DNA from 2 places in the Pseudomonas sp. TE24901 genome. Region 1 is predicted to be linked to the other one. Evidence: predicted binding sites of a transcription regulator. Region 1 holds the regulator's gene; the other holds the start of a gene.
The links. Region 1 encodes FliA, which starts transcription of late flagellar genes. Its sites were predicted from a motif close to CTAAAGTTTNNNNNNNNNNNGCCGNTAA; they were not measured.
Positions count from the first base shown of each region.

Region 1 (12,757 bases):
TTGGAGCTGATCAGGTCGCCAAAGGCGGCGCTGATGTCATCGGCGATGCTTTTCAGCGGGTCGCTGGTGCCGCCTACACCGGCTGCGGTTTCATCGCTGTCGTTGACCAGCGGCTTGGCCGGGGTCACAGTCTTGGGCCGTTCTTCACCAATGGGTATCGGCTTGAGGGCGCGGTCGGCATCGTTGAACACGCCGATCAGCGCCTGGGAAATGACTTTGTACTTGCCTTCGTTAATCGACGAAATGGAATACATCACCACGAAAAACGCGAACAGCAAGGTGATGAAGTCCGCATAGGACACCAGCCACCGCTCGTGGTTGACGTGTTCTTCAGGTTCGCGACGGCGACGGCTCATAGTCGATACCCCCCATCAATCCATGAAGCCCTGGAGCTTCAATTCGATGGAGCGCGGGTTCTCACCTTCGGCAATCGACAAAATACCTTCGAGCAACATCTCGCGATAACGCGACTGGCGCATGGCAATCGACTTGAGCTTGCTCGCCACCGGCAACAACACCAGGTTGGCACTGGCCACACCGTAGATGGTGGCGACAAACGCCACGGCAATGCCACTGCCCAGCTGCGAAGGGTCGGCCAGGTTGCCCATCACGTGGATCAGGCCCATCACCGCACCGATGATGCCGATGGTCGGCGCATAGCCGCCCATGCTTTCAAAGACTTTGGCGGCGTTGATGTCGCGGCTTTCCTGGGTGTAGAAATCCACTTCCAGGATGCTGCGGATCGCTTCCGGTTCGGCGCCGTCCACCAGCAACTGCAGGCCTTTGCGCGCGTAGCTGTCGGGCTCCGCATCGGCCACGCCTTCGAGGCCCAGCAGGCCTTCCTTGCGCGCGGTGAGGCTCCAGTTGACCACGCGGTCGATGCCGCCTGGCAGGTCAACGCGGGGTGGGAAGATGATCCACACCAGGATCTGCATGGCGCGCTTGAACGAGCTCAGCGGCGATTGCAACAGTGCCGCGCCCACGGTGCCGCCGATCACGATCAGCGCGGCCGGGCCGTTGGCCAAGGCGCCGAGGTGGCCGCCTTCGAGGTAGTTGCCGCCGATGATCGCGACGAACGCCATGATGATGCCGATCAGGCTCAAGACATCCATCAGAGGCAGGCCTCCACCAGATGCTTGCCGATGTCGTCCAGGCTGTAGACCGCATCGGCCAGGTCAGCCTTGACGATGGCCATGGGCATGCCATAGATCACACAGCTGGCTTCGTCCTGGGCCCAGATGGCGCTGCCGCCCTGCTTGAGCAGGCGCGCGCCTTCGCGGCCGTCGGCGCCCATGCCGGTGAGCACCACCGCCAGAACTTTGTCGCCGTAGGACTTGGCTGCCGAACCGAAGGTGATATCCACGCACGGCTTGTAGTTGAGGCGCTCATCACCCGGCAGGATTTTGATCGCGCCACGGCCGTCCACCATCATCTGCTTGCCGCCCGGGGCCAGCAGCGCCAGGCCAGGACGCAGGATGTCGCCATCCTCGGCTTCCTTGACGCTGATGCGGCACAGCTTGTCCAGGCGCTCGGCGAAGGCCTTGGTGAACGCAGCCGGCATGTGTTGCACCAGCACGATCGGTGCCGGGAAGTTGGCCGGCAGTTGGGTCAGCACACGTTGCAGGGCAACCGGGCCGCCCGTGGACGTGCCGATGGCCACCAGTTTGTAGGCTTTGCGCTTGGGCGCAGGCGAATGAGCGGCAGCCGGCGCAGCAGCCCGCACCGGCGCAGGCGCCACAGGGCGCGCGACCGGTGCCGGCGCAGGACGCCCGAACGAACTGGTCGGGGCCGCTGCGGGAGCCGGTGTCGGCGTTGGCGCCGGGGTGCTGAACAGGCTGCGACGGTTACTGCGGGAAATGCTGTGCACCTTCTCGCACAGCATCTGCTTGACCTTCTCGGGGTTGCGCGAGATGTCTTCGAAGTTCTTCGGCAGGAAGTCCACCGCGCCGGCGTCCAGCGCATCCAGGGTGACCCGGGCGCCTTCGTGGGTCAGCGAGGAGAACATCAACACCGGGGTCGGGCAGCGTTGCATGATGTGCCGGACTGCGGTGATGCCATCCATCATCGGCATCTCGTAGTCCATGGTGATCACGTCCGGCTTCAACGCAATGGCTTGATCAATCGCCTCTTTGCCGTTGGTGGCCGTGCCGACCACCTGGATCGTTGGATCGGCGGAAAGAATTTCCGAGACGCGGCGGCGGAAGAAACCCGAATCGTCCACCACCAGGACCTTGACTGCCATAAACACTCCGTTAGGCGGGGCGGGCAATACCGCCCTGCCCCACCAGAATCAAATACGCCGAGCGGCGTAACGCTTGAGCATGCTCGGAACATCGAGAATCAGCGCGATCCGGCCGTCACCGGTGATGGTCGCACCCGACATGCCCGGGGTTCCCTGCAGCATTTTGCCCAAAGGCTTGATGACCACTTCTTCCTGGCCCACCAGTTGATCGACCACAAAGCCGATACGCTGGGTGCCCACGGAGAGAATCACCACATGGCCTTCGCGCTGCTCTTCATGCTTGGCCGATGCCACCAGCCAGCGCTTGAGGTAGAACAGTGGCAACGCCTTGTCGCGCACGATTACCACTTCCTGGCCGTCCACCACGTTGGTGCGCGACAGGTCGAGGTGGAAGATCTCGTTGACGTTGACCAGCGGGAAGGCGAACGCCTGGTTGCCCAGCATCACCATCAGGGTCGGCATGATCGCCAAGGTCAACGGCACCTTGATCACGATCTTCGAGCCCTGGCCCTTGGTCGAGTAAATGTTGATCGAGCCATTGAGCTGGCTGATCTTAGTCTTCACCACGTCCATGCCCACGCCACGGCCGGACACGTCGGAGATCTCGGTCTTGGTCGAGAAGCCCGGGGCGAAGATCAGGTTGTAGCACTCGGTGTCGGTCAGGCGGTCGGCGGCGTCCTTGTCCATCACGCCACGCTTGACCGCGATATTGCGCAAAATGGTCGGGTCCATGCCCTTGCCGTCGTCGGTAATCGATAGCAGGATGTGGTCGCCTTCCTGCTCGGCGGCCAGGACCACCTTGCCGTTGCGCGACTTGCCTGCGGCTTCGCGCTCTTCCGGGGTTTCCACGCCATGGTCGACAGCGTTGCGCACCAAGTGGACCAGCGGGTCGGCCAGGGCCTCGACCAGGTTTTTGTCGAGGTCGGTTTCTTCACCCACCAGTTCCAGGTTGATTTCTTTCTTGAGCTGGCGCGCCAGGTCGCGAACCAGACGCGGGAAGCGGCCGAAGACTTTCTTGATCGGCTGCATGCGCGTCTTCATCACGGCGGTCTGCAGGTCGGCGGTGACCACATCAAGGTTCGACACGGCCTTTTGCATGGCTTCATCGCCACTGCTCAGGCCCAGGCGCACCAGGCGGTTACGCACCAGCACCAGTTCGCCGACCATGTTCATGATGTCGTCCAGGCGCGCGGTATCAACCCGCACGGTGGTTTCGGCTTCACTGACAGGCTTGTCGGCCACCGGCGCGGCGGCCGCCCGTGCAGGCGCTGGTGCAGCAGCGGCTGCAGGGGCCGGGGCTGGCTTGGCGGCGGGCGCGGCGGCTTTGGCGGCCACCGGTGCGGCCGTCGCCACCGCAGCGGCCGGGGCCACTTCGGAGAACTTGCCTTTGCCGTGCAACTCGTCGAGCAGGGATTCGAATTCGTGATCGGAAATCAGCCCGTCGTCGGCCGGCGCGGCACTGGCGGCCGGCGCGGCGGCGGTTGCGGCGACTTCCGGCAAGGCGTCGGCCACAAAGGTGCCCTTGCCGTGCAGTTGGTCGAGCAACGCTTCGAATTCGTCGTCGGTAATGTCGGTGTTGGCTGACGCAGCCGGCGCTTCAGGCGCGGCGGCAGGCGCCACGGCGTCGGCGGCGAACTGGCCTTTGCCGTGCAACTGGTCGAGCAGTGACTCGAACTCGGCGTCGGTGATGTCTTCGCTGGTCGGTGCCGCGACTTCAGCCGCCGGAGCAGCCGGGGCCTCAGCCTCGGCCTTGACGGCACTGAGGGAGTTGAGCAGTTGTTCGAACTCGCTGTCCGTCACATCCGGCTCGGCTTCCACCACAGGCTCGGGCGCCGCAGCCGCAACGGGTGCGGCCGAGGTGTCGGCAGGCTCTGCCAGGCGCGCCAGGGCGGCCAGCAGTTCCGGGGTGGCGGCAGTGATCGGTGCACGGTCGCGCACTTCGCTGAACATGCCGTTGACCGCATCCAGTGCTTCGAGAATCACGTCCATCAATTCCGAGTCAACGTGACGCTCACCCTTGCGCAGGATGTCGAACACGTTCTCGGCGATGTGGCAGCACTCCACCAGCTCATGGAGCTGGAGGAAGCCGGCGCCCCCTTTTACAGTGTGAAAACCGCGAAAAATTGCATTGAGCAGGTTCGCATCATCCGGTCGGCTTTCCAGCTCGACCAGTTGCTCGGACAACTGCTCTAAAATTTCGCCGGCCTCTACAAGGAAATCCTGAAGGATTTCTTCATCGGCGCCGAAGCTCATGTGGGTGCTCCTTAGAAGCCTAAACTGGATAACAGGTCATCAACATCATCTTGACCCGATACAACGTCTTCACGTTTATCGGCATGAATCTGCGGACCTTCACCCTTGGCGAGATGTTTTTGTGGATCTTTTTCCGAGAGGATCGCTGCGCGGTCATGTTCGATACCGGCAAAGCGGTCAACCTGGCCTGCCATAAGCACCAATTTGAGCAAGTTGCTTTCCACTTCGGTGACCAATTGGGTCACACGCTTGATCACCTGGCCGGTGAGGTCCTGGTAATCCTGGGCCAGCAGAATGTCGTTGAGGTTGCTGGAAACCGTGCGGTTTTCCTGCTCGCTGCGCGACAGAAAGCCGTCGACCCGACGCGCCAATTCACGAAACTCTTCCGCGCCCACTTCCCGACGCATGAAGCGGCCCCAGTCAACGCTGAGGGCCTGGGCTTCATTGGCCATGCCATTGACCAGGGGCGTGGCGTTCTCCACCAGGTCCATGGTGCGGTTGGCCGCCGCCTCGGTCAGCCTGACCACGTAGGACAGGCGTTCGGTGGCATCGGTGATTTGCGAAATCTCTTCGGCCTGGGGCATGTGCGGGTCAATCTGGAAATTGACGATCGCACTGTGCAGCTCGCGCGTGAGCTTGCCCACTTCCTGGTACAGGCCGCGGTCACGGGTCTGGTTGAGCTCATGGATTAACTGCACCGCGTCGCCGAACTGGCCTTTTTCAAGGCTGTCGACCAACTGGTGAGCATGCTTTTTCAGGGTCGACTCGAAGTCTCCCTGTGACGTTTCTTTATGCTCCATAGCTCCCCCGTGGCAGCATCAATGACCGATGCGTTCGAAGATTTTCTCGATCTTCTCTTTCAAGGCCAGCGCAGTGAATGGCTTGACCACGTAACCGTTTACCCCGGCTTGGGCGGCTTCGATGATCTGCTCACGCTTGGCTTCGGCGGTCACCATCAGCACAGGCAGGCTGCGCAGTTTTTCATCAGCACGCACGTGGCGCAGCAAATCGATACCGGTCATGCCCGGCATGTTCCAGTCGGTTACCAGAAAGTCGATGCTCCCGCTGTTGAGGATCGGAATCGCTGTAATGCCGTCATCCGCCTCGACCGTGTTTGTGAACCCAAGGTCACGCAACAGGTTTTTTATGATCCGCCGCATCGTTGAGAAGTCATCAACGATGAGGATTTTCATGTTCTTGTCCAATTCGACCTCCAAGCAGTCTTAAACGCGCCCAGCACCTGGACGCGCCATTTCAATCAACAGGCGTTACACAAAAAGGACTGCCCAGGGCACCACGGTACGAACCCGCGAAAGCGATGGCTTTCACGGTAGCGTCTGCAGTGTCCCCACACTGCCTGTCAGCGCGCGCGCCACTCTCCCAACCGCCCCCGCAAGCGGGCTGCGCACTGGCTGTGCAGCTGGCTGACACGCGATTCGCTGACCCCCAGGACCTCACCGATTTCCTTGAGGTTCAGCTCTTCGTCGTAGTACAGCGCCAACACCAGTCGCTCACGCTCCGGCAAATTGGCGATCGCGTCCGCCAACGCACCCTGGAAGCGTTCATCTTCCAGGTCACGCGACGGCTCCAGATGTGCACTCGCGCCGTCCTCGTGCAGCCCTTCGTGTTCGCCGTCCTGCAACAGGTCGTCGAAACTGAACAGGCGGCTGCCCAAGGTATCGTTCAAAATCCCGTAGTAATCATCGAGACTCAATTGGAGTTCGGCCGCAACTTCATGATCTTTAGCGTCACGACCGGTTTTTGCTTCAATTGCGCGAATTGCATCACTGACCATGCGCGTATTGCGGTGCACCGAACGCGGTGCCCAATCGCCTTTGCGCACTTCATCGAGCATTGCGCCACGAATACGGATACCCGCATACGTCTCGAAACTTGCACCCTTGCTCGCGTCGTATTTGGTCGACACTTCGAGCAGGCCGATCATGCCGGCCTGGATCAGGTCTTCGACCTGGACGCTGGCCGGCAGGCGTGCCAGCAGGTGATAGGCGATACGCTTGACCAACGGCGCGTAGCGCTCGATCAACTCGCCCTGGCTGTCACGGGCAGACTTCTTGTACGCGTTGTAGCCAGTCGCTGTCATAGCACGGGTCCTGCGCTCGTCTGATGCACCAATCGCTCGACGAAAAACTCCAGATGCCCCCGTGGGTTGGCGGGCAACGGCCAGGTATCGACCTTCTGGGCAATGGCCTTGAACGCCAGTGCGCACTTCGAACGAGGGAACGCTTCATAGACCGCACGCTGCTTTTGCACGGCCTTGCGCACACACTCGTCATAAGGAACTGCGCCGACGTATTGTAAGGCGACATCGAGGAAGCGATCCGTGACCTTGGTCAACTTGGCGAACAGGTTTCGCCCTTCCTGCGGGCTTTGGGCCATGTTGGCCAGCACGCGGAAGCGGTTCATGCCGTAGTCACGGTTAAGCAGTTTGATCAGGGCGTAGGCGTCGGTGATCGAGGTGGGTTCGTCGCAGACCACCAGCAGCACTTCTTGCGCTGCGCGCACGAAGCTGACCACGGACTCGCCGATCCCGGCGGCGGTGTCGATCACCAGCACGTCGAGGTTGTCGCCGATATCGCTGAAGGCCTGGATCAGGCCGGCATGCTGCGCCGGGCTCAGGTGCACCATGCTCTGGGTGCCCGAGGCGGCCGGCACGATCCGAATGCCACCGGGGCCCTGGAGCAGCACATCGCGCAGCTCACAACGGCCTTCGATCACATCGGCGAGGGTGTGTTTGGGTGTCAGCCCCAGCAGAACGTCGACGTTCGCCAACCCCAGGTCAGCATCCAGCAGCATGACGCGACGGCCAAGCTCTGCCAGGGCCAGGGACAAATTCACTGACACGTTAGTTTTCCCGACGCCACCTTTGCCGCCGGTCACCGCGATCACCTGTACGGGATGCATGCTGCCCATTTTATTTCTTTACCTTGTCTTGCTTAGACGCAGGCTACATGGCTTGGCCGCGTGAATCGCTTGCAGACCATCGATGTAGATACATTTCACGGTGTTCATGCTGCCCTCAACCGACCCGTTTTGCCGGGTTGTGGTAAAGGTCAGCGAACATATCGGCCATCGCTTCCTCGCTAGGCTCTTCTTGCATTTGCACGCTGACTGCACGGCTGACCAGCTGATGACGGCGCGGCAGATGCAGATCATCCGGGATCCGCGGCCCGTCGGTCAGGTAGGCAACCGGCAATTCGTGGCTGATGGCCAGGCTCAACACCTCGCCCAGACTCGCCGTTTCATCGAGTTTAGTCAGGATGCAACCGGCCAGGCCGCAGCGCTTGTAGCTATGATACGCAGCGGTAAGAACCTGTTTCTGGCTAGTGGTTGCAAGCACCAGGTAATTCTTCGACTTGATGCCACGCCCGGCCAGGCTTTCCAGCTGCATGCGCAACGCCGGGTCGCTGGCTTGCAGGCCAGCGGTATCGATCAATACCACGCGCTTGCGCAGCAGTGGGTCGAGGGCGTTGGCCAGGGACTGGCCCGGGTCGACGTGGGTCACCGACACATTGAGAATACGCCCCAGGGTCTTGAGCTGCTCCTGGGCACCAATACGGTAGCTGTCCATGCTCACCAGCGCGATGTTCTGCGCGCCGTACTTGAGCACGTAACGCGCGGCCAGTTTGGCCAGGGTGGTGGTCTTGCCCATGCCGGCAGGGCCGACCATGGCGATCACACCGCCCTCTTCCAGGGGCTCGATTTCCGGGGTGACGATCATGCGCGCCAGGTGGGCCAGCAACATGCGCCAGGCCTGGCGAGGTTCTTCGACTTCGGCGGTCAGGGCCAGCAGGTCGCGGGACAACGGGCCGGACAAGCCGATACGTTGCAGGCGGCGCCACAGGTTGGCCTGTTGCGGCTTGCTGCCTTGCAACTGGGTCCAGGCCAGGGAGCCCAGCTGGACTTCCAGCAGCTCACGCAGGCCATTGAGTTCAAAACGCATCGAGTCAAACACACGCGGGTCGACTGCCGGCGCCGGGGCTGGCGCGGCAGGACGTGGTGGCTCTTTGAAGGTCGGCTCGACCAGCGGCTCGGCAGCGGTCAGCGGCAGGCCGGCGAATAGCTGGCGATTGGTGGTGGCATCGCTGTCGCCACGCATGCTCAGTTCGGCCTGGGCCGAGACAATGCGCGAGGCGGTCTTGCGCAACTCGTCTTCGAGTTCCATGTTCGGCACGCGCGGCGCCAGCGCCTGGGGGGTGTAATCCAGGGCAGCCGTCAGCTCGACACCACCGGCGATGCGGCGGTTTCCGATAATCGCGGCGTCGGCGCCCAGCTCATCACGAACCAGTTTCATGGCCTGACGCATATCGGCGGCGAAAAAACGCTTCACTTGCATAACCCACTACCCTCAGCCGTTGGGCCCTACTGTCGCGACGATAGTCACTTGCTTGTTGTCAGGAATTTCCTGATAAGCCAAAACGTGCAAATTCGGTACTGCCAGGCGCCCAAATCGCGACAACATCGCGCGGACGGGGCCGGCCACCAGCAGAATGATCGGCTGGCCTGCCATTTCCTGGCGCTGCGCGGCTTCGATCAACGAACGCTGCAGCTTCTCAGCCATGCTTGGCTCCAGCAGAACGCCCTCTTCCTGGCCTTGTCCTGCCTTCTGAATACTATTGAGCAATATTTGTTCCAACCTTGGTTCCAAGGTGATCACAGGCAGCTCGGAGTCAATCCCTACAATGCTTTGCACGATTGCACGCGACAATCCGACGCGCACTGCGGCCACCAGGGCGGCAGTATCTTGACTCTTGGCGGCATTGTTGGCGATGGCCTCGGCAATGCTGCGGATATCGCGCACCGGCACCTGTTCGGCCAGCAGCGCCTGCAGCACCTTGAGCAATTGCGACAGCGACAGCACACCCGGCACCAGCTCTTCGGCGAGTTTTGGCGAGGCTTTGCCCAGCAACCCCATCAATTGCTGGACTTCTTCGTGGCCGATCAGTTCGTGGGAGTGCTTGTAGAGGATCTGGTTGAGGTGGGTCGCGACCACCGTGCTGGCGTCTACCACGGTATAACCAAGAGACTGGGCCTGGCTGCGCTGGCTGACTTCGATCCACACCGCGTCAAGGCCAAAAGCCGGATCTTTGGCGGTGATGCCGTTGAGCGAACCGAACACTTGGCCGGGGTTGATCGCCAACTCGCGGTCCGGGTAGATCTCCGCTTCGGCGAGGATCACCCCCATCAGGGTCAAGCGGTAGGCGCTCGGGGCCAGGTCGAGGTTGTCGCGGATGTGCACGGTGGGCATCAAAAAGCCCAGGTCCTGCGACAGCTTCTTGCGCACGCCCTTGATCCGCGCGAGCAGTTGGCCGCCCTGGTTGCGGTCCACCAGCGGAATCAGGCGGTAGCCCACTTCCAGGCCGATCATGTCGATCGGGGTCACGTCATCCCAGCCCAACTCCTTGGTTTCCTGGGCGCGGGCCGGGGAAGGCAGCAAATCCTGCTGACGGGCGATTTCCTGCTGGGCCAGCACCTTGACCTGGTTTTGCTTGCGCCAGAACAGGTAAGCACCACCAGCGGCCATGGCCGCCATGCTGAGAAACGACACGTGGGGCATGCCCGGCACGATGCCCATGATCGCCATGATGCCGGCCGCCACGGCCAACGCCTTGGGGGAGGCGAACATCTGGCGGCTGATCTGCTTGCCCATGTCTTCGGAGCCCGAAGCACGGGTCACCATGATCGCCGCTGCTGTGGATAACAACAGTGATGGCAATTGCGCCACTAAACCGTCACCGATGGTCAGCAAGGCGTACACCTTGCCCGCATCGCCGAAGGTCATGCCGTGCTGGAAGATGCCGACCGCCATACCGCCGATCAGGTTGATGAATAGAATCAACAGGCCGGCAATGGCGTCACCGCGTACGAATTTGCTGGCACCGTCCATCGAACCGTAGAACTCGGCCTCTTGGGCCACTTCCAGGCGGCGGGCCTTGGCTTGGTTCTGATCGATCAGGCCGGCGTTGAGGTCGGCGTCGATGGCCATCTGTTTGCCGGGCATGGCGTCGAGGGTAAACCGCGCGCTCACCTCGGAGATCCGCCCGGCGCCCTTGGTGACCACCACGAAGTTGATGATCATGAGGATCGCGAACACCACGATACCGACCACGTAGTTGCCGCCGATCACCACCTCACCAAAGGCCTGGATCACCTTACCGGCGGCGGCGTGGCCGTCCTGGCCGTGCAGCATGACCACCCGGGTGGACGCCACGTTCAACGCCAGGCGCAGCAGGGTCGCTACCAGCAGGATGGTGGGGAAGACCGCAAAGTCCAGAGGGCGCAAGGCGTAGACGCAGACGAGCAGCACGACGACCGACAACGCAATGTTGAAGGTGAAAAACACGTCCAGGAGGAACGGCGGCATCGGCAACATCATCATTGCCAGCATCACCAGCAACAACAACGGCACACCCAGATTGCCTCGCGAAAGGTCAGTCAGGGTGCTGCGGGCCGTGCCGAGCATTTGAGAGCGATCCACCACCGGTATTCCTCGTTTCCTTGAAGCAAACTTTTGACGCCGAAAAGCGACTTGCAGGCAGTATTGCAAGAAGCCTTCCAACTTTTGCTTGGTAGGTACGAGTCCAGACCGTTTGTCACTCAGCGTCTACAAACATTCGCGGCTTGCAGCCCTTTGGGACGCTACCCGTCGCCATCACAGTGCTCCCGACTGCCGCTTGATAACGTGCAGCACTATCAAACCGCGAAGCCATGCCAACAACCCCTGTCAACTTTGACAGGTCAACCGCAATCGCCGACGAACGGTAAATTTGTAGTGAGCGGGTTGTCAGGAATCGCGGCGCAGTTCTGGGGGGATAGGCAGGTCTTTGAGCGGGTCCGGGCGCTTGCCCTTGCCCGCGCGGTACTGGCGGATCTGATAGACGTAGGCCAATACCTGCGCCACGGCCAGGTACAGCCCGGCCGGGATTTCCTGATCCAGGTCGGTGGAATAGAAGATCGACCGCGCCAGCTCGGGCGATTCCAGCAACAGGATGTCGTTGGCCACTGCAATTTCACGGATCTTCAGCGCGGTGAAGTCACTGCCCTTGGCCAGCAGCATCGGCGCGCCGCCCTTCTCCGGGTCGTACTTGAGCGCCACGGCGTAGTGGGTCGGGTTGGTGATGACCACGTCGGCCTCGGGCACCGCGGCCATCATCTTGCGCTGGGACATTTCGCGCTGCAGCTGGCGAATACGCTGCTTGACCTCGGGGCGGCCTTCCTGATCCTTGTGTTCGTCGCGCACTTCCTGCTTGGTCATCAGCAGCTTCTTGTGGCTTTCCCACAGCTGGATCGGCGCATCTACCGCCGCAATGATGATCAGGCCGCAGGCCATCCACAGCGAGCTCCAGCCCACCAATTGCACGCTGTGAATGATCGCCGACTCCAGCGGTTCATGGGCGATGCGCAGCAAATCATCAATGTCGGACGACAACACCGTCAGCGCCACAAACAAGATCAGAATGAATTTGGCCAAGGCCTTGAGCAGTTCCACCAGCGCCTTGCTGGAGAACATGCGCTTGAGCCCGGGCCCGGGGTTCATGCGGCTGAACTTGGGCGCCATGCTGCCGGGCGCAAACAACCAGCCGCCGAGGGAGACCGGGCCGATCAGCGCCGCCAGCAGCAGCGTAATCAGCACCGGTTGCACCGCCAGAATCGCGATTTTCCCCGAGTGCAACAGGTACAGCCCCATGGCGCCGGGGCTCAGCAGCACTTCGCGGGGCAGGGAGAAGTTGAGCTTCATCAACTCCATCAGGTCCAGCGCCAGGCCACCGCCGTAGATCAGCAGGCCACCGGCGCCGGCGAGCATCACCGCCAGGGTATTGAGTTCTTTGGAGCGGGCAATCTCGCCCTTTTCCCGGGAGTCCTTTTTACGTTTCTCCGTGGGGTCTTCTGTCTTGTCCTGGCCACTCTCGCTCTCGGCCATGGCTCAACGTGCCCGCGCCAGATCACGTAAGAACTGCAAGGCGTCGGTCGCCAGCGGTTGATACTGATTGAGAATGTCGGCCATGCCGATCCAGAAAATCCCCATGCCCAACACCAGGGTCAACGGGAAACCGATAGAGAAGATGTTCAACTGCGGCGCCGCACGGGTCATTACGCCAAACGCGATGTTGACCACCAGCAACGCAGTGATGGCCGGCAGCACCAGCAGCAACGATGCACCCAGCACCCAACTGAGCCGGCCGACCAGCTCCCAGAAGTGACTGACCACCAGCCCGGACCCCACCGGCAAGGTGGTGAAGCTCT
Region 1 is NZ_JBSSAF010000006.1:5,833-18,589, reverse strand. It holds gene motD (flagellar motor protein MotD) at 1-356, opposite strand, end outside; gene ACVWVP_RS13190 (flagellar motor protein) at 372-1,112, opposite strand; gene ACVWVP_RS13185 (protein-glutamate methylesterase/protein-glutamine glutaminase) at 1,112-2,242, opposite strand; gene ACVWVP_RS13180 (chemotaxis protein CheA) at 2,291-4,495, opposite strand; gene ACVWVP_RS13175 (protein phosphatase CheZ) at 4,507-5,295, opposite strand; gene ACVWVP_RS13170 (chemotaxis response regulator CheY) at 5,314-5,688, opposite strand; gene fliA (RNA polymerase sigma factor FliA) at 5,856-6,596, opposite strand; gene fleN (flagellar synthesis regulator FleN) at 6,593-7,426, opposite strand; gene flhF (flagellar biosynthesis protein FlhF) at 7,533-8,849, opposite strand; gene flhA (flagellar biosynthesis protein FlhA) at 8,862-10,976, opposite strand; gene flhB (flagellar biosynthesis protein FlhB) at 11,298-12,434, opposite strand; gene fliR (flagellar biosynthetic protein FliR) at 12,438-12,757, opposite strand, start outside.

Region 2 (5,788 bases), on a different contig from region 1:
ATAAACCGCCAGCAGGCTTTCCAGCTTTTCCCGCAGGGCATCCTCGTCCACCGGCGCATTGGCCAGTGCTTCGTCGATCACTGCACGACAGCCCATATCCAGTTCGCCGATCGCATCCCAGTTACGTTGGGCCAAGGCGTCGACCAACGCTTCGCGGGTCTCGTCAATCCGTTGCAGGGCGTGGCTCATAACATGATCCTCAGGCCGACAGGCCTACAGTGGTGCAATACCGTCCCAGCCTTCCTTGAGCGTAATCATCAGGCCGGCAACTTCGTCAATCATGGCAACATCGCTTTTGCTGTTGGCTTCCAGCAGGCGCGTGGTCATGTAGGCATACAGGTTATCCAACTGCTGCAACGCCGCCGGATCATCGGTCTTTTCCGGGTTGAGGCCGTCACGCAGGCCGATCAGGATGTCGATCGCCTTGCCCAGCAGCAGACCCTTTTGCGCGATATCACCACGAGCCATGGCACCCTTGGCCTGCGCCATGCGATCCAGTGCACCTTCCATCAACATCTGGACCAGACGGTGCGGGCTCGCCTCGGAGACCTGGGCGTGGGAATTGACCTTCTGGTATTGGCGAAGGGCTCGCATGGGATTCATGTTTCTACCTCGTGACAGGCAACAGCAAAATTGGATGGGCTCTGACTAATATGTCGACGGGCTCACAAAAAACTTTAACCCGTCGATCTGCTGAAGGCCGCGCCCGGCGCAGAATCACCGGGCGGCTTCATGGCGGATCAACTGTCCGAATTGCTCTTGTTCAGCGCGTTGAGCGTGGTCATGACGCTGGAGCGCTGGTTGGTGAGCTGAGCCACCAGGTTGTTCATCGTGGTGTATTTGGCGGTCAGGCTGGTTTTCAGAGCAGCCATGCGCGCGGTCAGGTCGTCCTGCTGGGTTTGCAGATCCTTGAGGTTGTTGGTCAGCGTCGTCGAGCGCGAAGCCAGCACGCCGGTGTTGCTCAACGCGTAGCTGTCGGTCGCCGACTTCATGCGCGCCAACAGGCCCGTGTCACCGTTGAAGATCCCGCCGATGTCGGTGGGGTTGGTGAGAATGGCGGCACCAAATATTTTGTCGTCGATGCTCAGCTTGCCGGTGGTCGAGTCGGTGTTCACACCAAATTGAGCCAGGGACTTCAACGTGCCCGAACCACCCATTGCGTTCAGCTCACTGCGCAGCGCCTGCTGCAACGAGCGCATGGTGGCGTCGCCGGTCAGTGCAGAGGGCGTCGTGCTGCCGTCCGCGTTTGTGGTGACTTTGGTCTCGGTCCCGATCGCCGTCATCAAGGCGTTATAGGTGTCGACAAAACCTTTTACCGAGCTTTTGAGCGTGTCGTTACTGCGGGTGACGGTGATGGTTGAGGCCGTACGAGCAGCACTTGGGTCATTAACGCCCGACGGCAACGGCGACAACGCCGTCAGCTTGATACTCACGCCGGAGATCGCGTCGCTCAGGGTATTACTCTTGGATTCCTGCGCCGCACCGTCAATGGTGTACTTGGCATTGACCGGCGGGCCGCCGACGACCGAGGTATTGGCTTGAAGGCCGCTGTTGCCGCCCAGGGTAATGTCTGTACCGGCACCGGTGTTGGTCGACGTCACAACCAGACGTGAACCGTTGGAGTCAGTCAGGATGTTGGCACTCAGGCCTGCGCTGCTGTACTGCGCGTTGATCGAGTCACGCACCTGTTGCAGCGTGGCACCCGGCGCAACACTGACCCCGTAGCTTTTACCCGACTGGGAAATTTCCAGGGTCGTTGCGGTAGTACCGCTGTTGACGACACTCTTGGCCCCAGCGGCATAATTCTGCGTGGAGATCTTTGAGGCCGTTGCCAACTGATTCACGACCAACAGGTAGCTACCGGCCGAAGCGCCGGCGCCCAGAGTAACCGTGGAAACGTTGTTATCCGAAGTCGTCGCCGTCAGGCCGCCAATACTGGCGTCCTTGGCCATGTTGTCCATGGCGCCGCGGAACGCATCGAGTGCCGCTTGAATCTTTCCGATCGAGGATAGCTGGGCGGTCTGCGTCTGCGTCTGCTTGTTGATCTGCGATTGCTTCGGCGCCTGCTCAGCGTTCACCAAGGCGGTCACGATCGACTGGGTATCAATGCCCGTTACCGGGCCGCTGATGGATATGTCACCCATGATGTTTTCTCCTGATCCGGGGCTGGCGCTTTATTGACGAACGACGCCTAAAGCAGCTACAGCAACAAAATTCATGCCAGCTCAGACTTTGGCGTCAAATAACAAGCTGCTGGCATCATGAAGGCTTTGTGCGAGTTTCAAGGCGGTTTCCGAAGGGATCTGACGGATCACCTCGCCGCTTTCGGTCGCAATCACCTTGACCACCACCTGATGGGTGGAGTCATCAATCGAAAAGTCCAGGTTGCGCTGGGCAGCCTGAACGAATTTGCGAATATCCGTGACCGCCTGTTCAAGGTCGGACGGTTTCGAGTCTTGCTGGGTTTGAGCCGCCACAGGCACAGGATCGACCTTGGCCTTCTGCGGGTCATTGCTCACGGGAGCAGGTGCGCTCTGCGGCGCCACTGCAGGATAAGACAGGTTCAACTTCACACTCATGTCCATGTCCAATCTCCTCATCACGCAAAAGACAAAAGGGCACGTAAACGCGCCCTTCCGTCATTCATCTACCGATGGCTATTACTGAAGCAGCTTCAGTACAGCGGACGGCAGTTGGTTGGCCTGGGACAGGATCGCAGTGGAAGCCTGTTGCAGGGTTTGTTGCTTGGTCAGCTGAGCAGTTTCAGCAGCGTAGTCAACGTCCTGGATCTGACCGCGAGCGGCGCTGGAGTTGTCTGCAATGCTCTGCAGGTTGGCAACGGTGTTGTCGAAACGGTTTTGAACAGCACCCAGGCCAGCACGCTGGGAGTCGATGTCGGAGATCGCTTGAGTGATCACGTCGATCGAGTTCTGTGCGTTGGCAGCAGTGGTGATGTCGGTGTTGTTAACGGTGGTTTTGGTGGAGTTGGCAGCAGTACCAGTTGCTGCGAACAGGCCCGTCACACCGGCGCCGCTCAGGGAGTAGCTGCTGGAGGAGTTCAGGGAAACTGCACCGGTAGCGATGATGGCAGTAGCAGCCAGAGCAACAGCAGTACCCGCGGTACCAGTACCGTCCAGAGTAGCAACCTTGACGCCTGCGATAGCACCGGCGTCGCCAGCGTTGAAGGTCAGGTTCTCACCGGTGTCGGACTTGACCGACAGCGCTTGAGTGGTCGAATCGTAGTTAACGCTGATGCCCAGTTTGGCAGCGTTGGACTTCAGCTGGTCAGCCAGGTCCGAAGTGCTGGTCACGCCGGTGAACTGCACTGCGGTACCGCTGCCGACTTGCAGGGTGAAGTTGGCGCTTGCTGGGGTTGCAGCAGCGATGGCAGCCGAGTCAACGGTGAACTGAGCAGTGGTGCTGGCAGTAGCAGCCAGGCCGCCTACAGCGCCGTTCATCTGAGCAGCGATCTGCTTGGCCGAAGCGCCAGCAGCGATGGTCACGCTCTTCGATTGGCCACCGCCGGTAACAGCGATCGCGCCGCCAGCAACGCCCGTTGCGCTTGGAGTAAGGCCTTGGCTCTTCAGTTGCTGCGAACCAATGTTGTTGGCTGCAACGTTACCGATGCTCATGTCGATAGTCTGGTTGGCGTTGGCGCCGACCTGGAAGGAAGTAGTACCGAAAGAACCGTCCAGCAGGTTCTTGCCACCGAAGGTGGTGGTGGTAGCGATACGGGTCAATTCAGCAGTCAGTGCTGCGTATTGAGCTTGGTTCGACTTACGGTCTTCAGCGCTTGGCGAGCCGTTGGCCGATTGCAGAGCCAGGGTACGCATGCTTTGCAGGATGTTGGTGGACTGCTGCATGGCGCCTTCAGCGGTCTGAGCAATCGAGCTACCGTCGTTGGCGTTTTTGATCGCAACGCCCAGGCCGTTGATCTGGCTGGTCAGACGGTTGGAGATTTGCAGGCCGGCCGCATCGTCTTTGGCGCTGTTGATACGCAGGCCGGAAGACAGACGCTGCATGGAAGTTTGCAGTGCGCCGGAGGCCTTGTTCAGGTTGTTCTGAACGGTCAACGAAGCAAGGTTAGTGTTTACTGTTAATGCCATGACGAAATCCTCGTGGGTGGTGTACTGCGGCTTCCGGCCCTGGCAACCGCCGGGTGTGGCCTAGAGAACCTTCGTAATAGTTATCGTCGTGAATGCACGTTGCTTGAGGACTTTTTTGAATATTTTTACTAGCACCGTGCCACCCCTTGTAATTCAAGCATTTACGATAGCCCAAACCCCCGCAATTGCTGGGTTTTCTGGCGCCAAATAAAAAACGCCCATGATTTTTCAATCATGGGCGTTTTTGTATGCGGCACGCTTTGGGCATCACGGGCGATAGAGAATCGCCGAACCCCACGACAGGCCCACGCCAAATCCGCTGATTGCCACGCGCTTCCAGTCGGCGTCCATCATGTGCTTTTCCAGCAGCAGTGGAATGCTCGACGACACGGTGTTGCCGGTCTCGACCATGTCCTTGATGAACTTCTCCACCGGCGCTTCTTCAAAACGTCGGGCCACGGCGTCGACAATCGCCGCACTGCCCTGGTGGATGCAGAACGCGTCGATCTCATCAGCCTTGAGGTCCGACTCATTGAGCAGCTCGTGCAAATGTGCCGGCACCTTGAGCAAGGCAAAGTTGAACACCTGGCGGCCGTTCATGAAAAACACACCATCGCTGACCTTCAAGTGCGGCGCGCCGGAACCGTCGGTGCCAAACTTCGATTTGCCGAGCAACCACGGCGCGTCTTCGCCCATCCAGGTGGCGGTGGCGGCATCGCCAAAGAGCATGGTGGTGTTGCGGTCTTCCGGATCGACGATCTTGGAGTACGGGTCTGCGGTGATCAGCAGGCCGTTTTTCAGGCCGGTGGCTTCCATGAAGCCCTTCATCGCGTAGATCCCGTAGACGTAGCCGGAGCAGCCCAGGGAGATATCGAACGCGGCCACGTGGGTCGGCAGGCCCAGCTTGTCCTGAACGATGGCAGCGGTATGCGGCAAGCCTTCTTCATCACCGTTCTGGGTCACGACGATCACGGCGTCGATGGACTCGCGCTTCAACTCCGGGTTGTTGGCAAACAAGGCGTTGACCGCCTCGACGCACAGATCGGAGGTTTCCTGCGCAGCATCCTTGCGCGGCAGGAACGCCGAACCGATCTTGCCGATGATGAATTCTTCATCCTTGGCGAATTTGGCACCCTGGGCGTAGTTGTCGACCCCGTCTGCCGGCACGTAACTGGCGATGCTTTTTATGCCAATCATTGTGGCTTCCCAATACTAAATAGCTGGAGAACACCCCTCGGGCTACGCCGGGGATGCTGACAATAAAGGGGATAACCCCGTAAAAATCTCGCTGAAAGCCGCCCCGCAAGGACCCTGTGACGACTTATCCTTTTCACACGATACAGTGAAGATGCGCTTTATGACTCACAGGTCACTCAATTTTGTGCGCTTTATGCAAAACCCTGCAACATTCCTGGCGCCAGAAACGACAACGGCCCACCCTGTCGCCAGGGTGGGCCGTTTGGTTTTGCGCCCTTTACATGCGGCTGAACAGGCTCAGCTGGGAGATTTTCACAAAGGCCAGTTGCGAGGCTTGCAGCATGGTTTGCTGCAAGGTCAGGTCGATAGCCGCCTGCCCCATGTCCACGTTCGCCAGTGACGACATGGTGGAGGTGTTGGCCAGACCCAGGCTGGTGTTCTCCTGGCTTTGGACATCCAGGGCGTTCTGCCGCGCCCCGATCGAG
Region 2 is NZ_JBSSAF010000007.1:13,094-18,881, forward strand. It holds gene ACVWVP_RS15255 (flagellar protein FliT) at 1-189, opposite strand, end outside; gene fliS (flagellar export chaperone FliS) at 214-603, opposite strand; gene fliD (flagellar filament capping protein FliD) at 741-2,144, opposite strand; gene ACVWVP_RS15270 (flagellar protein FlaG) at 2,226-2,585, opposite strand; gene ACVWVP_RS15275 (flagellin N-terminal helical domain-containing protein) at 2,661-4,106, opposite strand; gene ACVWVP_RS15280 (ketoacyl-ACP synthase III) at 4,374-5,303, opposite strand; gene ACVWVP_RS15285 (flagellar hook-associated protein 3) at 5,581-5,788, opposite strand, start outside.
Region 2: ACVWVP_RS15275 (flagellin N-terminal helical domain-containing protein) is a predicted target of FliA. The motif match lies at 4,187-4,214, and genes of this name have one in related genera.